DNA from 3 places in the Methylobacterium sp. Leaf88 genome. Region 2 is predicted to be linked to each of the others. Evidence: predicted binding sites of a transcription regulator. Region 2 holds the regulator's gene; each other region holds the start of a gene.
The links. The regulator PhoB, encoded in region 2, activates phosphate uptake and scavenging genes when phosphate is short. The targets are predictions, from matches to a motif close to TGTCATNNANCTGTCAT.

Region 1: a site for PhoB is predicted at 1,915-1,931, ahead of ASF20_RS06105 (RNA degradosome polyphosphate kinase). Genes of this name have one in related genera too.
Region 3: a site for PhoB is predicted at 2,339-2,355, ahead of ASF20_RS20615 (Orn/Lys/Arg decarboxylase N-terminal domain-containing protein). Genes of this name have one in related genera too.

What each region holds. Positions count from the first base shown of each region.
Region 1 is NZ_LMMK01000011.1:43,054-49,180, reverse strand. Features, by position in the region: gene ASF20_RS06115 (AI-2E family transporter) at 24-1,115, shown strand; gene ASF20_RS06110 (hypothetical protein) at 1,116-1,880, shown strand; gene ASF20_RS06105 (RNA degradosome polyphosphate kinase) at 2,001-4,421, shown strand; gene ppx (exopolyphosphatase) at 4,444-5,991, shown strand; gene ASF20_RS06095 (hypothetical protein) at 6,044-6,127, shown strand, end outside.
Region 2 is NZ_LMMK01000051.1:38,382-44,508, reverse strand. Features, by position in the region: gene ASF20_RS19895 (SDR family oxidoreductase) at 1-284, shown strand, start outside; gene ASF20_RS19890 (matrixin family metalloprotease) at 377-1,405, shown strand; gene phoB (phosphate regulon transcriptional regulator PhoB) at 1,459-2,163, opposite strand; gene phoU (phosphate signaling complex protein PhoU) at 2,194-2,919, opposite strand; gene pstB (phosphate ABC transporter ATP-binding protein PstB) at 3,006-3,824, opposite strand; gene pstA (phosphate ABC transporter permease PstA) at 3,877-4,767, opposite strand; gene pstC (phosphate ABC transporter permease subunit PstC) at 4,801-5,775, opposite strand; gene pstS (phosphate ABC transporter substrate-binding protein PstS) at 6,001-6,127, opposite strand, start outside.
Region 3 is NZ_LMMK01000052.1:104,256-110,382, forward strand. Features, by position in the region: gene minD (septum site-determining protein MinD) at 1-269, shown strand, start outside; gene minE (cell division topological specificity factor MinE) at 266-565, shown strand; gene ASF20_RS20610 (nucleoside transporter C-terminal domain-containing protein) at 599-1,849, opposite strand; gene ASF20_RS20615 (Orn/Lys/Arg decarboxylase N-terminal domain-containing protein) at 2,403-4,763, shown strand; gene ASF20_RS20620 (GNAT family N-acetyltransferase) at 4,763-5,371, shown strand; gene ASF20_RS20625 (hypothetical protein) at 5,412-5,627, opposite strand; gene ASF20_RS20630 (helix-hairpin-helix domain-containing protein) at 5,717-6,127, opposite strand, start outside.

The DNA.
Region 1 (6,127 bases), on a different contig from region 2:
ACGATTGGGACGGGGAACGGCCGATGCGCGGCAGGGCGATGATCGGGCTGATGGCCCTCGTGGGCGTCGCCCTCCTGCTCTATCTGCTCGCCGACGTCATGCTGCCCTTCGTGGCGGGCCTCGCGTTGGCCTACCTCCTCGACCCGATCGCGGACCGACTCGAGCGCCTCGGGTTCGGGCGGCTCTCGGCCTCGCTCCTCATCCTCGCGGTCTTCGTCGTCGGGCTCGTGGTGGCCCTGCTTCTCGTGGTGCCGCTCGCCGCCAACCAGGTCTCCGCCCTCGTGGCGACTCTGCCCGGCATGGTCTCGCGGCTGCAGGGCATCCTCGCCGAACGGGCCGGCCCACTGCTGCAGCGGGTGGGAGGCGCCGACGTGCTCACCGATCTGCAGTCGCAGGTCGGCACCTTGGTGGGACAGGGCGGCACCTGGTTCCTGACCTTCCTGAAATCCTTGTGGTCGGGCAGCCAAGCGCTGATTTCCATCGCGTCGCTCCTCGTCGTCACGCCCGTGGTGGCATTCTACCTCCTCGTCGATTGGGACCGGATGATCGCGACCCTCGACGGCTGGGTGCCTCCCCGGCATCGCCCGGTGGTCCGGCGCCTCGGGCGCGAGATCGACGGGGCGGTGACGGGGTTCGTCCGCGGGCAGACCTTGGTCTGCCTCATCCTCGGCACCTTCTACGCCGTCGGCCTCTTCTTCGTCGGATTGAACTTCGGCGTCCTCATCGGCCTGATCGCCGGCTTCCTCACCTTCATCCCCTACGTGGGGACGCTGACCGGCTTCCTGCTCTCGGTCGGGGTCGCCCTGGCGCAGTTCTGGCCAGGTTCCGACTGGCTGCATATCGGCCTGACCATCGGGGTGTTCGTGGTGGGACAGTTCCTCGAAGGCAACATCATCTCGCCCAAGCTCGTGGGCGAATCGGTGGGTCTTCACCCGGTCTGGCTGATGTTCGCACTCCTCGCCTTCGGCTCGCTGTTCGGATTCCTCGGACTGTTGCTGGCCGTTCCGGTGGCGGCGTCCATCGGCGTGCTGGTCCGCTTCGTCCTAGAGCGTTACCTCCAGAGTCCGCTCTACTACGCGGACGCACCCGCGCTCCTGTCGAAGCCTGAACCCTGAATGGCAACCCGCGACACCGTCCCCCCGAAGCAGCTGGCCTTCGACCTGCCGGCCGACCCGCGCTACGGCCGCGAGGACTTCCTCGTAGGCCCGGCCAACGAGGCCGCCTATACGCTGGTCGAGGCTTGGCCCAACTGGCCCGACACGGTGTGCCTGCTCACCGGACCACCGGGGAGCGGCAAGAGCCATCTCGCCTCGATCTGGGCGACCCGCTCCCACGCCTGGACGGCCCAGGCTTCGGAGATCACCGCCGTTACGGTGCCGCGCTTCCTCTCCAACGGCGCCCTGGTGATCGAGGACATCGACCGAGTGGGAGCGGACGGGAGCGCGCCCCGCGACGAGGCGGCCCTGTTCCACCTCCTCAACCTCGCGCGCGAACGGGGCTGCCCGGTGCTGGTCACTTCCGCCACCTCGGTGGAGGGGCTGAGCCTGGCGACGGCGGACCTGCGTTCCCGCCTGCGCCTCGCCCCCGGCGCCACCATCCTGCCCCCGGACGACGCCCTGTTGCGCGCGGTCCTCGTCAAGCTGTTCGTCGACCGGCAGCTGGTGGTGGATCTCGCCATCGTGGAGGCTCTGGCCCTGCGGATCGACCGCTCCCTCGGGCGCGCCCGAGAAGTGGTCACCGCCCTGGACCGGGATGCCCTCAGCCGGGGTCGACGCATCACCAAGCCACTGGCGCTGGCAGTGCTGGAGCGCCTCGGCTTCGGGGCCGAAGAACCGGAGGACGAGGACGAGACGGATCCCGGGGATCATGCCCCGATCTGATGGCGGCCTGGCTACACGACCAACGGCCGAAGATCGTCATGCAACCGTCACAAACGCCGGCCCGGCCCATGCTACGACGCCGACCCTCGAAGACCTGTAGGAGACGAACACTTGGCGGACATGGACTCGGACACGACCGCATCGGATGCCGGAACCCCGCGTGTCACCGAGGGCCGCACGCGGGCTGCCCGGCCCGCCGCCCGGCGGACCGGGCAGCCCGCAGCGGTAGCCTCCAAACCTCAGCCGGGGAAGACGATCCGGGACGCGCTCGCGGATGCCAAGGCGCCCGTATCCAATGCCCTGCCCGATGCCGATCTCGACCTGCCGCCTCCCGGAGACCTGCCGCTCCCTCCCGGCGAGGGCCTCCCAGGTGCGGAGGCGCGTGATTCCGTGCGGGAGGCAGGGCTCGCCCTGCGCCACTCGCCCGAGCGCTTCGTCAACCGCGAACTGTCCTGGCTCCAGTTCAATCGCCGGGTGCTGGAGGAGGCCTCGAACGCCAACCACCCCCTCCTGGAGCAGGTCCGGTTCCTCTCAATCTCGGCCAACAACCTCGACGAATTCTTCATGGTGCGGGTCGCTGGCCTGCACGACCAGGTTCGTGCCGGTCTCGTCCTGCCCTCGCAGGACGGCCTGACCCCGGCCGAGCAGCTGGCGCGGGTGGGGACCGAGGTCTCTCGCCTCGCCCTCGACCAGCAGGCGCGCTGGCGCGAGCTGCGCGGTGAACTCCTCGGCGTCGGCATCGAGCTCATGGAGCCCGCGGGCCTGACCCAGGATCACAAGGCGTGGCTGGAGGACTACTTCCTCAACCACGTCTTTCCGGTCCTGACGCCGCTCGCCATCGATCCGGCGCACCCGTTCCCGTTCATCCCGAATCTCGGCTCCACCATCGCACTGATGCTGGTGCGCCCCCGCGACGGCCGGACCCTGCGCGCGCTGATCCGTCTGCCGGCGGTGCTCGACCGCTTCGTGCGCCTGCCGGATGCCGAGAACGATTCGACCGCCCGCTTCATCGCCATCGAGCAGGTCATCGTGCTGTTCACCGGGCGGCTCTTCCCCGGCTATGCCTTGCGCGGACAGGGCGCGTTCCGCGTCATCCGCGACTCGGACCTCGAGATCGAGGAGGAGGCCGAGGATCTCGTCCTGCATTTCGAGACGGCCCTCAAGCAGCGCCGCCGCGGCGTCGTCATCCGGCTGGAGGTCGAGGCCGGGATGCCCGAGGACCTGCGTGCCTTCGTGGCTGACGAGCTCGAGATCAGCAGCGACGCGGTGATCTTCGTGGAGGGGATGCTCGCCCTCAACGAGCTGTCGCAGATCGTCGGCATCGATCGGCCGGACCTGAAGTTCAAGTCCTACAACCCCCGCTTCCCCGAGCGCATCCGCGAGAGCGGCGGCGACGTCTTCGCGGCGATCCGACAAAAGGACTTCATCGTCCACCACCCCTACGAATCCTTCGACGCGGTGGTGCAGTTCCTCGCCCAGGCCGCCCGCGACCCCAACGTGGTGGCGATCAAGCAGACGCTCTACCGCACCTCCTCGAACTCGCCGATCGTCGCGGCCCTGGCGGAGGCCGCCGAGCTCGGCAAGTCGGTGACGGCGCTGGTCGAGCTGAAGGCCCGCTTTGACGAGGAGGCCAACATCCGGTGGGCGCGCAACCTGGAGAAGGCCGGCGCGCAGGTCGTGTTCGGCTTCATCGAGCTCAAAACCCATGCCAAGCTGTCGATGGTGGTCCGGCGCGAGGGCGACCGCCTCGTCACCTACTGCCACGTCGGCACCGGCAACTACCATCCGATCACCGCGCGCATTTACACCGACCTGTCCTTCTTCACCGCCGATCCCGCCGTGGCGCGGGACGTCAGCCGGATCTTCAACTTCATCACCGGCTACGCCGAGCCCGCCGAGCTGGAGCGGATGTCGGTCTCGCCGTTGACCCTGAAACCGCGCCTCTTGGAGAACATCGAGGCGGAGGTGGCCCATGCGAAGGCCGGACGCCCAGCCGCGATCTGGATCAAATGCAACTCGCTGGTCGACCAGCAGATCATCGATGCGCTCTACGACGCCTCCCAGGCGGGGGTCCAGATCGACTGCGTGGTGCGCGGCATCTGCTGTCTGCGCCCAGGAATCCCGGGGCTGTCGGAGACGATCCGCGTCAAATCGATCGTCGGGCGCTTCCTGGAGCATGGACGCATCTACTGCTTCGGCAACGGTGTCGGGCTGCCCCACCCCAAGGCCGTCGTCTACATCTCGTCAGCCGACCTGATGAGCCGGAATCTCGATCGCCGCGTCGAGGCGCTCCTGCCGATCACCAATCCAACGGTGCATCAGCAGGTGCTAGACCAGATCATGCTGGCCAATCTCCTCGACAACCGCCAAAGCTGGCGTGTACTGGCGTCTGGTGCCAGCGAACGGATCCAACCTGCCGAAGGGGAGGAGCCGTTCAATGCGCACAAGTATTTCATGACGAATCCGAGCCTCTCCGGGCGCGGCAAGTCGTCGAAGAAGTCGAGCCCGCGCGCCCTGAGCCGACGCGCGCAGCGTGGCTGACGGACCGTCCAGAGGAGCCCGCATGGGCCTCGACCCAGCCCGCCCCGCGCCCGTCCAGGGCATCCCCTTGTCCGGGGCCGGGGACCACATCGAGCCGGTGGCGATCATCGACATCGGCTCGAACTCGGTACGGCTCGTCGCCTATGACGGCCTGACCCGGGCGCCCACTCCGCTCTATAACGAGAAGGTGCTGTGCGGCCTCGGCCGCAACGTGCTCTCCACGGGCCGCCTCAACGAGGAGGCGGTGCGCCGGGCACTGGTCGCGCTCGCGCGCTTCCGCGTGCTGTGCGAAACCATGCGCGTGTCGCGCACCTTCGTGCTGGCCACCGCCGCCGCGCGCGACGCCGAGAACGGCCAGGAATTTCTCGCCGCGGCGGAAGCCGCCTGCGGCCAGCGCATCGAACTGCTCTCCGGCCGGCGCGAGGCCGAGCTCTCGGCGCTCGGCGTCATCTCGGGCTTCCACGCGCCCGACGGGGTCGTGGGCGACCTCGGCGGGGGCTCCCTGGAACTGGTGGATGTGCGCGGGGCCACGGTGGGGATGGGCGTGACGATGCCGCTCGGCGGCCTTGCCCTCCAGGATCTCTCGGGCGGCTCGGTCAAGAAGGCCCTCAAGATCGTCCGCGAGAACCTGAAGAAGGCGGCGCCCCAGCTGGAGACCCTGCGCGGGCGCAGCTTCTACGCCGTCGGGGGGACGTGGCGCGCGCTCGCGCGGCTGCACCAATCGGCCCGGGGATACCCGCTGCACGTCATGCACGGCTACAGCGTCGAGCCGTCGGACGAGCTGAACTTCCTCGAAGTGGTGGAGCGCACCGACGCGGCCCTGCTGCAGGATGTGGAGAGCGTCTCCGAAGCGCGCCGTCCCCTCCTCGCTTACGGGGCCGTGGTGCTGGAAGAGATCATCCGGATCGGACGTCCGCGCGAGCTCGCCGTCTCCGCCAGCGGCGTGCGCGAGGGCCTGCTCTACGAGCAGCTCGACCGCGACGCACGCCTTGCCGACCCGCTGCTGGCGGCGGCGGCCGAATTGAACACCTTGCGTGCCCGCTCGCCGGGCCATGCGGAGGACCTCATTACCTGGAGCGACCGCTTCATCGCCAGCCTCGATCAACCGGAGACTGCCGACGAGCGTCGCCTGCGCCACGCAGCCTGCCTCCTGTCCGATATCGGCTGGCGGGCGCACCCGGATTACCGCGGCGAGCAGAGCGTCAACGTGATCACCCACGCGGCTTTCGTCGGGATCGACCATCCAGGCCGGGCCTATCTGGCACTGGCCATCTACTTCCGCCACGAGGGAATCGCCCCCGAGAAGGCGAGCCCGATGCTGCGCAACCTGGCGGGCCCCCGCCTGTTCGAGCGCGCCCGTCTGCTCGGCGCCCTGCTGCGCCTCGCCTTTCCGCTCTCGGCCGGCATGGCGGGAGCCCTCGGGCGGATTCCCGTCACCATCGAGAGTGGCCGGGTGACGCTGACCCTTCCTGCGGACCTGGGTTCCCTTCCCGGTGATCGGATCCTCAACCGGGTGCGCGGTCTCGGTCGCCTGTTCGGCCTCGAGGGCCGGATCGTCGCAGCGGATTGAACCAAAACACAAGCGGAACCGTTTTCCGCGTCCGGCAAGGAGAATTACGGACATGAAGTCACTCTGTGCAGCGGCGGTTCTGGGGCTGACGGTCCTCGGCTCGGTGAGCCCTGTCCTGGCCCAGCCCTACCGCGGA
Region 2 (6,127 bases):
TCACCGTGAACAGCGTGCTGCCGGGGCCGACCCTGTCCGAGGGGGTCGCCGATTTCATGAAGAGCATGGCGCAGGGGCAGGACGGCGGAGCCGGGGGCGCCGTCGACCTCGACGCCGCCGGACGCGCCTTCGTGGCCGAGCACCGCCCGACCTCGCTGATCGGCCGCCTCGCCACTGTCGAGGAGGTCGCCAGCATGGTCGCCTATATCTGCAGCCCGGCCGCCAGCGCCACCAGCGGGGCGGCGCTGCGCGTCGATGGCGGCGTGGTGCGCAGCATCGTGTGAGGACGTGCCGCCCCGACGCGTGGCGGCCGGTCCGGTAAGGATTTAGCAACCTCTGCCGCCGACCCTGGCCCGAACGCACGGGAGGGCGGTCGATGGGGGATTATGCGCTGGAAGGTCCGCGCTGGGGGACGGGCGCGGCAGGCACGGGCGGCGGCACCGTCACCTGGGCCGTCGACGGCACGATCCCCACCGGCTTCGTGGGCCTCCTCCAGGCCGCCTTCGCCACCTGGGCCGCCGCCGCCGACATCGCCTTCCAGCAGGTGGCCGCGACAGCCAACGCCCAGATCGACTTCACCCTCGGGGGGATCGACGGGCTCGGCAAGACCCTGGGCTACGCCACCTATTCCTACAGCGGCCAGCGCATGCAGTCCGCGGAGGTGACCTTCGACAGCGGCGAGGGCTGGCACGCCTCCGGCGCCCGCATCGTCGGCACCCAGAACGTGGATCTCTCCCTGGTGGCGCTGCACGAGATCGGCCACGCGCTCGGCCTCGACCATTACGACGCCAAGCCCGAGGTGATGAACGCCATCCTCGACAGGGGCATCACGACCCTGGCGGCCGGCGACATCGCCGGGATCCAGGCCCTGTACGGTGCGCCGCCCGCCCCGGTGGTGGCCGCGGCGGCACAGACGAGCCCGGTCGCCGGCACCGCCGTCACGGCGGTCTATCGGTTCTACGACACCCATACGGGGGATCACTTCTACACCACGAGCACGGCCGAGAAGGCGCAGATCGAAAAGACGCTGCCGTGGTTCACCTACGAGGGCACCCCGTGGGCGGCCCCGGCCCAGGGCGCCGACACGGTGGACGTGTTCCGGTTCTTCGACACGGCCTCGAACGCCCACTTCTTCACGACGAGCGTCGCCGAGCGGGACCAGGTCCTCAAGACGGCGCCGACCTACACGTACGAGGGCGTGGCCTTCGAGGCCTACGCGGATGCGGGCGCCCCCGGCGGCCTGACCCTGGAGCGCTTCTACAACACCCAGACCGGCCAGCATCACTTCGCCGGCAGTGCCGAGGAAGCCAACGGCATCAACCACGGCGCCGCCGGTCCGGGCTGGGTCGACGAGGGCAAGGCCTTCACCGTCCACCTGCCCACCGATGCGATGATTTTCGCCTAGGCGGCGGGCCCGGCTATCCGCCTGACGGCTGGGCCGGCGCGCCTCGGGATCGGCTACTCGGCCTCGGCCTCGAACATCTCGTCGAAGGAGTAGCCCGAGCCGCGGACCGTGCGGATCGGGTCGCTCTGGCGCGGGCGGTTCAGGGCCTTGCGCAGGCGCCCGACATGGACGTCGACCGTGCGCTCGTCGATGTAGACGTCGTGGCCCCAGACGCCGTCGAGGAGCTGCTCGCGCGAGAACACCCGGCCGGGGCTCTGCATCAGGAATTCGAGGAGCTTGAACTCCGTGGGCCCGAGATGGATCTCGCGGCCTTCCCGGCGGATGCGGTGGCTGACCCGGTCGAGCTCGATGTCGCCGGCCACCAGCAGGTTGGCGACGTGGGCCGGCTTGGCCCGGCGCAGCAGGGCGCGGACCCGGGCGAGGAGCTCCGGCACCGAGAACGGCTTCACGATGTAGTCGTCGGCGCCCGTTCCGAGGCCCCGGATGCGGTCGCCCTCCTCGCCCCGCGCCGTGAGCATGATGACCGGCAGCCGCTCGGTCTCGCGCCGGGCGCGGATGCGGCGGCAGAGCTCGATCCCCGACAGGGCCGGCAGCATCCAGTCGAGCAGGACGAGGTCGGGCACCTGCTCCTGCAGGCGCAGGTCCGCCTCGTCGCCGCGGGCGGCCGAGTCGACGATGAACCCCTCGGCCTCGAGGTTGTAGCGGAGGAGGAGGGTCAGGGCCTCCTCGTCCTCGACGATCAGGATACGCGTACTCATCGTGCGCTTTCGATCAGACCGGCACGGGGGTCAGGCCGCGCCGGGCATGTCCACGGTGGCGTAGTTGGACGCGTCGTTCTTCGGTCGCTCGCGCTCGGCCAGGAGGTTCTCGCCAGTGACGAGGTAGTGGATCGTCTCGGCGATGTTGGTGGTGTGGTCGCCGATGCGCTCGATGTTCTTGGCCACGAACAGGAGATGCGTGCAGAACGAGATGTTGCGCGGGTCCTCCATCATGTAGGTCAGGAGCTCGCGGAACAGGGAATTGTAGAGGGCGTCGATGGCGTCGTCGCGCTCCCAGACGTCGAGGGCCGCCTTGGTGTCGCGGCTGGCATAGGCGTCGAGGACGTCCTTGAGCTGCTCCTGCACCAGGTCGCTCATGTGCTGGACGCCGATGACGATCTTCTGCGGCTGGATCTGGTCGGCGATCGCCACGACGCGCTTGGCGACGTTCTTGGCGAGGTCGCCGATGCGTTCGAGATCGTTCGACACGCGGATCGCCGTCACGGTCTCGCGCAGGTCGATGGCCAGGGGCTGGCGCCGGGCGATGAGCAGGATCGCCCGCTCCTCGATCTCGCGCTGGAGGGTGTCGAGGCGGGCGTCGGCGGCGATCACCGCCTGGGCCAGGGGCGCGTCCCGGCGCACCAGGGCCTCGCCGGCCTCGGTCATCATCTTCTCGGCGATGCCGCCCATCTCGGAGATCGAGCGGCGCAGGTCCTCGAGGTCCGTATCATAGGATTTGACGATGTGGTCGGGCATGGGGTTCGCTCCTCGATCGGGCCCGCCTGTCCGGGGCCCGCCCTGGCGGTGATGGGGGACGCGGGCCGAGACCGGCCGGCGGAGGATCAGCCGAAGCGGCCGGTGATGTAGTCCTGCGTCTGGCGCTTTTCCGGATTCATGAAGATGCGCGTGGTGGGCCCGAACTCCACCAGTTCGCCGAGATACATGAAGGCGGTGAACTGCGAGATGCGCGCCGCCTGCTGCATGTTGTGCGTGACGATGACGATGGTGAATTCCGAGCGCAGCTGCTCGATCAGCTCCTCGATGCGGCCCGTCGAGATCGGGTCGAGGGCCGAGGTCGGCTCGTCGAACAGGATCACCTCGGGGCGCTGGGCCACCGTGCGGGCGATGCAGAGACGCTGCTGCTGGCCGCCCGAGAGGCCCATGCCGGATTGCTTGAGCTTGTCCTTCACCTCGTCCCAGAGGGCGGCCTTGCGCAGGGATTCCTCGACGCGCATGTCGAGGTCGGCCTTGGGCAGCTTCTCGTAGAGGCGCAGGCCGAAGGCGACATTGTCGTAGATCGACATCGGGAACGGGGTCGGCTTCTGGAACACCATGCCGATGCGCGAGCGCAGCTCGTTCAGGTCGACCCCGGAATCCAGGACGTTCTGGCCGTCGAGGAGGATCTCCCCTTCCGCGCGCTGGTCCGGATACAGGCTGTAGATCCGGTTGAAGGTGCGCAGCAGGGTGGACTTCCCGCAGCCCGACGGGCCGATCAGCGCCGTGACCTGGCGGTCGTGGAAGTTGAGGTTGACCGACTTCAGGCCGTGGAAGCTGCCGTAGTAGAAGTTCAGGTCCTTGACGGCGATGCGGACCGGTGAGGACTCGTCGGCCTTGTGGCGTCCGGTGAGCTGCGCGGACGTGATCCCGGGGGCGGCGTTCATCGGTTCAAGATCCTATCGGGCGAAGCGGCGGGGACAGGCGGCGCGCGGGTGGTCAGCGCGACCGCTCGGTCTTGATGACGAAGCGGGCCACGATCGACAGGGCGAGGATCGTGACGGTGATGAGGAGGGCGCCGGCCCAGGCGAGCTGCTGCCAGTTCGGATAGGGCGAGAGGGCGAACTGGTAGATCATCACGGGCAGGTTCGGCACGCCGCCCATCAGGTTGGGGGCGAACCAGCTGTTGTTGTTGAGCGCGGTGAAGAGCAGCGGCGCGGTCTCGCCGGCGATGCGGGCCAGGGCCAGGATGATGCCGGTGACGATGCCGGCGCTGGCGCCGCGCCAGGTGATGCTCCGGATGACGATGGAGGGCGGGGCGCCCAGCGCGGCGCCGGCCTCGCGCAGGGTCGAGGGCACGAGGCGCAGCATGTCCTCGGTGGTGCGCACGATCACCGGGGTGGCGATGATGGCCAGCGCCACCGCGCCGGCCCAGCCGGAATAGGAGCCCATGGGGCGCACCATCAGCGTGTAGACGAACAGGCCGATGAGGATCGAGGGCGCCGAGAGCAGGATGTCGTTGAGGAAGCGGATGACGTCGGCGATCTTCGAGTTGCGGCCGTACTCGGCCAGGAACGTCCCCGCCATCACGCCGACGGGCGTCGCCACCAGGATGGCCAAGAGGGTCATCACCAGGCTGCCGAGGATCGCGTTGGCGATGCCGCCGCCCTCGGAACCGGGCCCCGGCGTCGGGGCGGTGAAGAGGGTCGGCGAGACGCCCTTGATGCCCTCGACCACCAGCATGAACAGGATCGAGCCGAGCACGACGATGCCCACCAGCGTGGCGATCGTGCTCGCCAGGATCAGGATCCGGTCGGCGACCCGGCGGCCGGGCCGGACCCGGCTGATCCGGGCCGGGGCGGCGGTGGTGAGGGGGTTCGCGGCGTCCATGATGCGGCTCCTGACGACTCGGTGAGGCTGGCCTCAGGCGACCTTCGCGCGGCGGGTGAGGAGGCGCGCGACGATCAGGACGAAGAAGGTGATGACGAAGAGGATGCAGCCGAGGGCCATCAGGGCGTTCAGTTGCATGCCGTCGGCCTCGTTGAACTCGTTGGCGATGCGCGAGGCGATGGTGGAGCCCGGGTCGAAGACCGAGCCCGAGAGGCGGTTGGCGTTGCCGATGACGAAGGTCACCGCCATGGTCTCGCCGAGCGCCCGGCCGAGGCCCAGCATGATGGCTCCGATGATGGAGACCGAGGCCTGGGGCACCAGCACGTGGCGCACCACCTCCCAGGTGGTGCAGCCGATGCCGTAGGCGCTCTCCCGCAGCACCGTCGGGATCTGGTCGAGCATGTCGCGGGTGATCGAGGCCACGAAGGGCACGATCATGATGGCCAGAATGATGCCCGCGGTGAGGATGCCGACGCCCGAGGGGACGCGGGCATAGAACAGGGTGCCGACGATCGGCATGCCCTCGACGAGGTTCGACACCGGCACCTGCACGAAGCGGGCGAAGAGCGGGGCGAACACGAACAGGCCCCACATGCCGTAGATGATGCTCGGCACCGAGGCGAGGAGCTCGATGGTCATCGAGACGGGCTTGCGGGCCCAGCCGGGGCAGAGCTGCGTCAGGTAGACGGCGATGCCGAGCGAGAGCGGCACGCCGATCAGCAGGGCGAGAACGGCCGAGGCCAGGGTCCCGACGATGGCCACGAGGCCGCCGTACTGCTCCTGCCCGATGTTCCAGACGCTGGAGGTGATGAAGCCGAGGCCGAATTCCTGGAAGGCCGGCCAGGCGCCGTACGCGATGGAGGCCAGGATGCCGGCCAGAAACAGGAGCACCAGGATCGCCGCGCCGTAGGAGGCCGCGCGGAACAGGCTGTCGCCGAGGCCGCCGGGCGTCTTGCGGGCCGCGGCGCGGCCCCGCGTCAGGGCGATCTGGTCAGTCAAGGCGGCCATCCGAATATCTTCTCTTCACCGGGCGGCGTCCTACCCTGCGCCGGTCGTCGGCGCGAGGGGGGATCACCGGATCGTTGCCAAGGGGTGGCGATAGGGGGTGGCGAAGGGGGAGCCCGGCATCGCGACGCCGGGCCCGTCGGTCGCAGTCATTGGGGCGCGGTGGCTCGCCCCCTGGCCCCGCGGGCGGAGCGCCCGCGAGGTTCGGCTTCCCGGGTGAGGACGGGTCTACATGTTGAAGACGGGTTTGCCGTCCTTGCCCTTGATCTCCTTCCACGCGTCGTGGATCTGGCTGACGACGGTGTCGGGCAGCGGCACGTAGTCGAGGTCGACGGCGAGCTTGTCACCGTTCTTG
Region 3 (6,127 bases), on a different contig from region 2:
CTGCCCGGGCCGATCGCGGCGACATGCTCAAGATCGAGGACGTGCTCGAGATCCTCTCGATCCCGCTGCTCGCCATCATTCCGGAGAGCATGGAAGTCCTGCGCGCCTCCAACGTCGGTTGCCCGGTGACCCTGAACAACCCGCTCTGCGCCCCGGCCCGCGCCTACACCGACGCCGTGCGCCGCCTCAACGGCGATGCGGTCCCGATGTCGGTCCCCACCGACAAGAAGTCCTTCCTCGACAAACTCTTCACCCGGAGGGCAGCATGAGCCTCCTCAACATGTTCAACCGGCGCGGTTCGGCGCCGGTCGCCCGCGACCGCCTGCAACTCATCCTCGCCCATGAACGGGCGGGGGTCGGCGGCTCCGATCTCGTGATGGTGCTGCGCGAGGAGATCCTCGCGGTCATCGCCAAGCACGTCGAGGTCAACAGCGACAAGGTCCAGATCCGCCTCGACCGCGGCCAGGACATGTCGACCCTCGACATCGATATCGAGCTGCCGCTCACGGCCGTCGCCAAGGCCGGCCCCGCAAAGGTCAAGGCGGCGAAACTCGCCGCCGCATGACCCTCCGCGCAAGCATCCCGGCCGGCACAGCCGTCAGGCCCCGATGAACAACCCGGCGAGCGTCGCGCTCGTCAGGTTGGACAGGGTGCCGGCCAGGATCGCGCGCAGGCCGAAGCGGGCGATCTCCGCCCTGCGCTCGGGCGCGAGGCTGGCGAGGCTCGCGAGCTGGATCGCCACCGAGGTCAGGTTGGCGAAGCCGCAGAGCGCGAAGCACAGGATCGCGGCCGTGCGCGGATCGAGGCTGCCCGCCTTCAGGACCGGCGAGAGCTGCGCGTAGGCCAGGAACTCGTTGAAGGCGATCTTCTGACCGAGCGCCCCGCCGACGAGGCCGGCCTGGTCCCAGGGCACGCCCATCAGCCAGGCCAGGGGCGCGAACACCGCGCCGAGGAGGCCCTCCAGGCTCAGGGCGGGATAGCCCGCGAGGCCACCGGCCCAGCCCATGAACCCGTTCAGCAGGGCGATCAGCCCCGTGAACGCGATCAGCATCGCCCCCACCGAGACCGCCACGGCGAGCCCCTTCTGGGTGCCGTCGGCCGCCGCCTCGATCACGTTGACCGCCCGCGTCTCCGCGAAGGTGACCCGCGTGGAGGTGACCCGGCTCGGCTCCGTCGTCGGCACCAGGATCTTGGCGTAGAGAAGCCCGCCCGGCACCGCCATGGCGCTGGCCGCCAGGAGGTACTCCATCGGCACGCCCAGGGCCGCGTAGCCGGCCAGAATCGTGCCCGCCGTGGAGGCGGCCCCGCTCGACATCACCGCGAACAGCTCGGCCGAGGTCAGCGCCCCCAGGAACGGGCGCAGCGCGATGGCGATCTCGCTCTGGCCGATGGCGATGGTGATCACCGCCGAGAAGGTCTCGATCCGCGAGGTGCCGATCACCCGCTGCAGCGCCGCGCCGATGCAGCGCGCGGCCGCCTGCATCACCCCGAAATGGTAGAGCACCGCGATCAGCGCCGAGACGTAGAGGATCTGCGGCAGGATGCGCAGGGCCAGGATGAAGCCGCTGCCGCCGAACAATTCGAACATCCGCGGCTCGACGAGGCCGCCGAACAGGAACGCGGTGCCCCGGTCGCCGTAGTTCAGCACGGTCTGGACGAAGCCCGCCGCCGCCGCGAGGCCCGTCCGGCCCGCCGGGATGAACAGCACCAGGGCCCCCACCGCCACCTGCAGCGCCAGGGCCGAGAAGACCACGCGGGGCGAGATCGCCCGCCGGTTGGTGGAGAACAGCACGGCCACGGCCAGCAGCAGGGCGAGGCTCATCCCTGCGTGAAAAAGCTTCTCGACCATGCCGCCCCGCTGTTCTGCCTTGCGCGGAGCAAGCCCGATGCCGGGGCGTTTGTCGCGGGTGAAATGGCGCTGTCTCCCGGCGCCGGCGGGGAAGGATTGCCGGAGACAGGGCCGCCCGCGTGGTTCCGCGCCTCGACTCGCTCCGCCGCGCCTGGCCGGTCCTGTCCGGGCGCTCGCGCCTGCCGCGGGACGAGATCGCCGGGTGAACGGCCGCCGAGACCAAGCGCCCGCTCGTCACCCTGTCGATCCGCACCGCGCCGGTCTCGCCGCCGACCCGGGTCACCGGCGTATTCGGCCCGACCATCGAGGGGCTGTTCATCGGCGAAATCGAGAACGGCTCGCTCCGCGCCCTCGCGATCTGCGGCCTCGCGGCGCCGGCGATCCACGGCGTGATCCGCCGGCTCGGGCTCGTCAAACGGCGCGGCTGATCGTAAGCCGGCTCTCTGTCGCGGCGGGGCGTGCCTGAAAACACCGCGACCGCCGCAAGATCGTCATCGAAGCGTCACGTCCCGTCGCGAACGGTGCGCCAAACGCCCCTGGGAGCCTTTTCCGCATGGACTTCTTTCGCCGCTTCACCGTCCTGATGTGTGCGCCGAACTTCGACCCGGACGATCTCGAGGGCGTGCGCGTCCAGCAGATCATCGGCTCCGTGGAGAAGCTCGGCTTCGAGGTGGTGCGGGCCCGCCGCGTCGAGGATGCGGCCATCGCGGTCCAGACCGATTCGGCCATCGGCTGCATGGTGGTGGACTGGGGCAAGCGTGGCCTCGACGGCAAGGCGGCGGCCCTCATCAACCTGATGCGCAAGCGCGGGCTGGAGATGCCCATCGTCATCATGGTCCGCCGCAAGCGCCTGGAGGACATCCCCGTCGAGGTGCTGGACTTCATCGACGGCTACATCTTCCTGGCGGAAGAAACCCCGGACTACATCGCCCGCGGCCTAGTGAGCCGCGTGAAGCAGTATGCCGAGACCCTGAAGACGCCGTTCTTCGGCGCGCTGGTGGATTACGCCGAGCAGGGCAACCAGCTCTGGACCTGCCCGGGCCACAACGGCGGCATCTTCTACAACCGCTCGCCGATCGGACGCATCTTCGTCGAGCATCTCGGCGAGGCGGTGTTCCGCGACGACCTCGACAACTCGGTGCTCGATCTCGGCGATCTCCTCGTCCACGAGGGCCCGGCCCTGAAGGCGCAGAAGGAGGCGGCCGTCATCTTCGGGGCGGAGAAGACCTACTTCGTCCTCAACGGCACCTCGGCCTCCAACAAGATCGTGCTCTCGGCCCTGGTCGCCGAGGGCGACCTCGTGCTGTTCGACCGCAACAACCACAAGGCCGCGCATCACGGCGCGCTGTTCCTCGGCGGTGCGATCCCGGTCTTCCTGGAGACCGACCGCAACGCCTACGGCCTGATCGGCCCGATGTACCACGAGGCCCTGGACGAGACGCGCATCCGCGAGAAGATCCGCACCAACCCGCTGATCACCGACACGGAGGCTTGGCGGCGCGAGCGGCCGTTCCGCGTCGCGGTGGTCGAGCAGTGCACCTATGACGGCACGATCTACAACGCGCAGATGATCCTCGATAAGATCGGGCATCTCTGCGACTACATCCTCTTCGACGAGGCCTGGGCGGGCTTCATGAAGTTCCACCCGCTCTTCGCCGGCCGCTTCGCGATGGGCTTGAAGGGCCTCGACGAGACCTCGCCGGGCATCATCGCCACGCAATCGACCCACAAGCAATTGGCGAGCTTCTCCCAGGCCTCGCAGATCCACACCAAGGACAGCCATATCCGCGGCCAGACCCGGCGCATCGAGCACCGGCGCTTCAACGAGACCTTCCTGGTCCACGCCTCGACCTCGCCGTTCTACCCCCTGTTCGCCTCCCTCGACGTCGGCGCGCAGATGATGAAGGGGCGCTCCGGCGTCGTCCTGTGGGACGACACGATCCGCCTCGGCATCGAGTGGCGCAAGAAGGTCCGCGCCATCCGCCGCGAGTTCGAGGAGAAGGAGGGCGATCCGCTCAAGCGCTGGTTCTTCGATCCCTTCGTGCCGGACACGGTCGAGGGACCGGACGGCAAGGTGCCGTGGGAAAGCCTGTCGACGGACGAACTCGCCGGCAACGTGAAGTACTGGGAACTGACGCCCGGCGCCGACTGGCACGGCTTCACCCACGTGGCGCCCGACTACGCCATGACCGACCCCAACAAGCTCACCGTGCTGACCCCGGGTTTCAACCGGCACACCGGGGAATATGCCGCGCACGGGGTGCCCGCGCCGATCGTGGCGCAGTACCTGCGGGAAAACCGTATCGTGCCGGAGAAGAACGACCTCAACTCGCTGCTCTTCCTGCTGACGCCGGGCGTCGAATCCTCGAAGGCCGGCACGCTGATCTCGGGGCTGGTCGCCTTCAAGCGCCTGCACGACGAGAACGTGCCGTTGGAGGAGGCGATGCCCGAATTCGTCCGGCGCCGGCCCAACCGCTACAAGGGCGTGCGCCTGCGCGACCTGTGCGCCGACTTCCACGCCTTCCATCGCGAGCACAGCACCAGCACGCTCCAGCGCAAGCAGTTCGAGCCGGGGCACCTGCCCGAGATGGTGATGACGCCGAAGGAGGCGGTCCAGCAGCTCACCCGCAACAACGTCGATTACGTGCCGATCGCCGAAGCCGAGGGCCGCGTGGCGACGACCTTGCTTCTGGTCTACCCGCCGGGCATCGGCACGGTGCTGCCGGGCGAGCGATTGGACGAGCGGGCCAAACCCATGCTGGACTATTTCAAGATGTTCGAGCGCTCCGCGAACCTGTTCCCGGGCTTCGAGGCCGAGATCCAGGGCGTGTTCCGCGACGTCGATCCCGACGGCACGATCCGGTTCCACACGTATGTCATGCGAGAGCCCCGCGTCATGCGCGAGGGGCGCTGATGGCGGGCGTGGCCGAGAGCGATCCCGACCTCGTCATCCGGCCCTCGTCGGATGCCGACGTGCCGGACATGGTGGACATCTACGCCCACCACATCCGGCGCGGCGTCGGCGATGTCGGGGATTTCGAGGAGGACCCGCTCCATCCCGACGACCTGAAGAAGCGTCGGAAGGCCATGCGCAAGAAGCGCCTGCCGCACCTCGTGGCCGACCGGGACGGGATCGTGGCGGGCTACGCCTACGCGGTGCCGTTCCGCAAGCGTCCCGCCTATCGCTACACCCTCAAGCACTCGATCTACGTCCACCACGCGCACCTGAACGCGGGGATCGGCCGGCGCTTGCTGCCGGCGCTGATCGAGGCCTGCGCGGCGGGCGGCTACCGGCAGATGATCGGTTACATCGACGCCCAGAACGAGGCGTCCCTGCGCCTCCACGAAGCCTGCGGCTTCGTCCGTGTCGGGCTCTTGCCGGCAGTGGGCTACAAGTACGGGCGCTGGAGCGACAGCGTCATGGTGCAGTGCGCGCTCGGAACCGGGTCCACGGACCAGCCCGGCACCTGGACCCGCACCGTGGAGGCCGTGGTGGCGGGGCACGACTGGATCGGAAAGTAGCGCGCCGGCGCCGGAGGCGCCCGCTCAGGGATCCGGCCGCCTATTGCTGCGCGCGGTTGATCAGCGTCTGCAGCGCCCGGGCCACCGCCTCGCTGACGTTCTTGCGGTACTTGCGGTGGACCAGCTGGCCGTTGTGATAGATGTCGTGCTCCACGTAGAGCTTCTCGCCGTCCCACCGGACGATGTTGTCGGTCTCGGTGGTCTCCTCGACGCCGAGATCCTCGCGAAAGGTAACGCCCCCGGCTTGCGCAAACATGGCTCGTCCCTGGTGATCGAAGCGATTTTCCGGCGTGCCGGAGGGGTATCTTAGGCAGACGGCGCGTGGCGCGCTACCCGAAACGGGGCTCAGCGCACCGTGACCTGATCCTTGATCCGCTCATAGACCGCCCGGCTGAGGACGCGCTTCGACAGGAGCTCGCCGACGGAGGCGTAGGGCCGCTTCTGCACGATGGCGCGCCCGATCATGCCGCCGCCCCGGAGGCCGTTCAGCTCGGCGACGGTTCCAGTGTTGAGGTCGACGATCGCGACGCCCCTCGGCCCGGCCGTCTCGGCGGCGGTGTCGATGGCCTCCTCGCCGGCCGACGGGGGCGTCGGGCGGGAGGCGGTCCCGAGGTCCGGGAGGGCCGGCGCCGGGTCGCTCGGCGCTGGCGAATGGGGCGACGGCGCCGTCGGCGCGGGCGCCGGCAGGGGCGCATTCGGTGCGGGCGCGGGCGTCGGCGGCACGGCGGCTTGTGGCGCCGGGGCGGGCACGGCCTG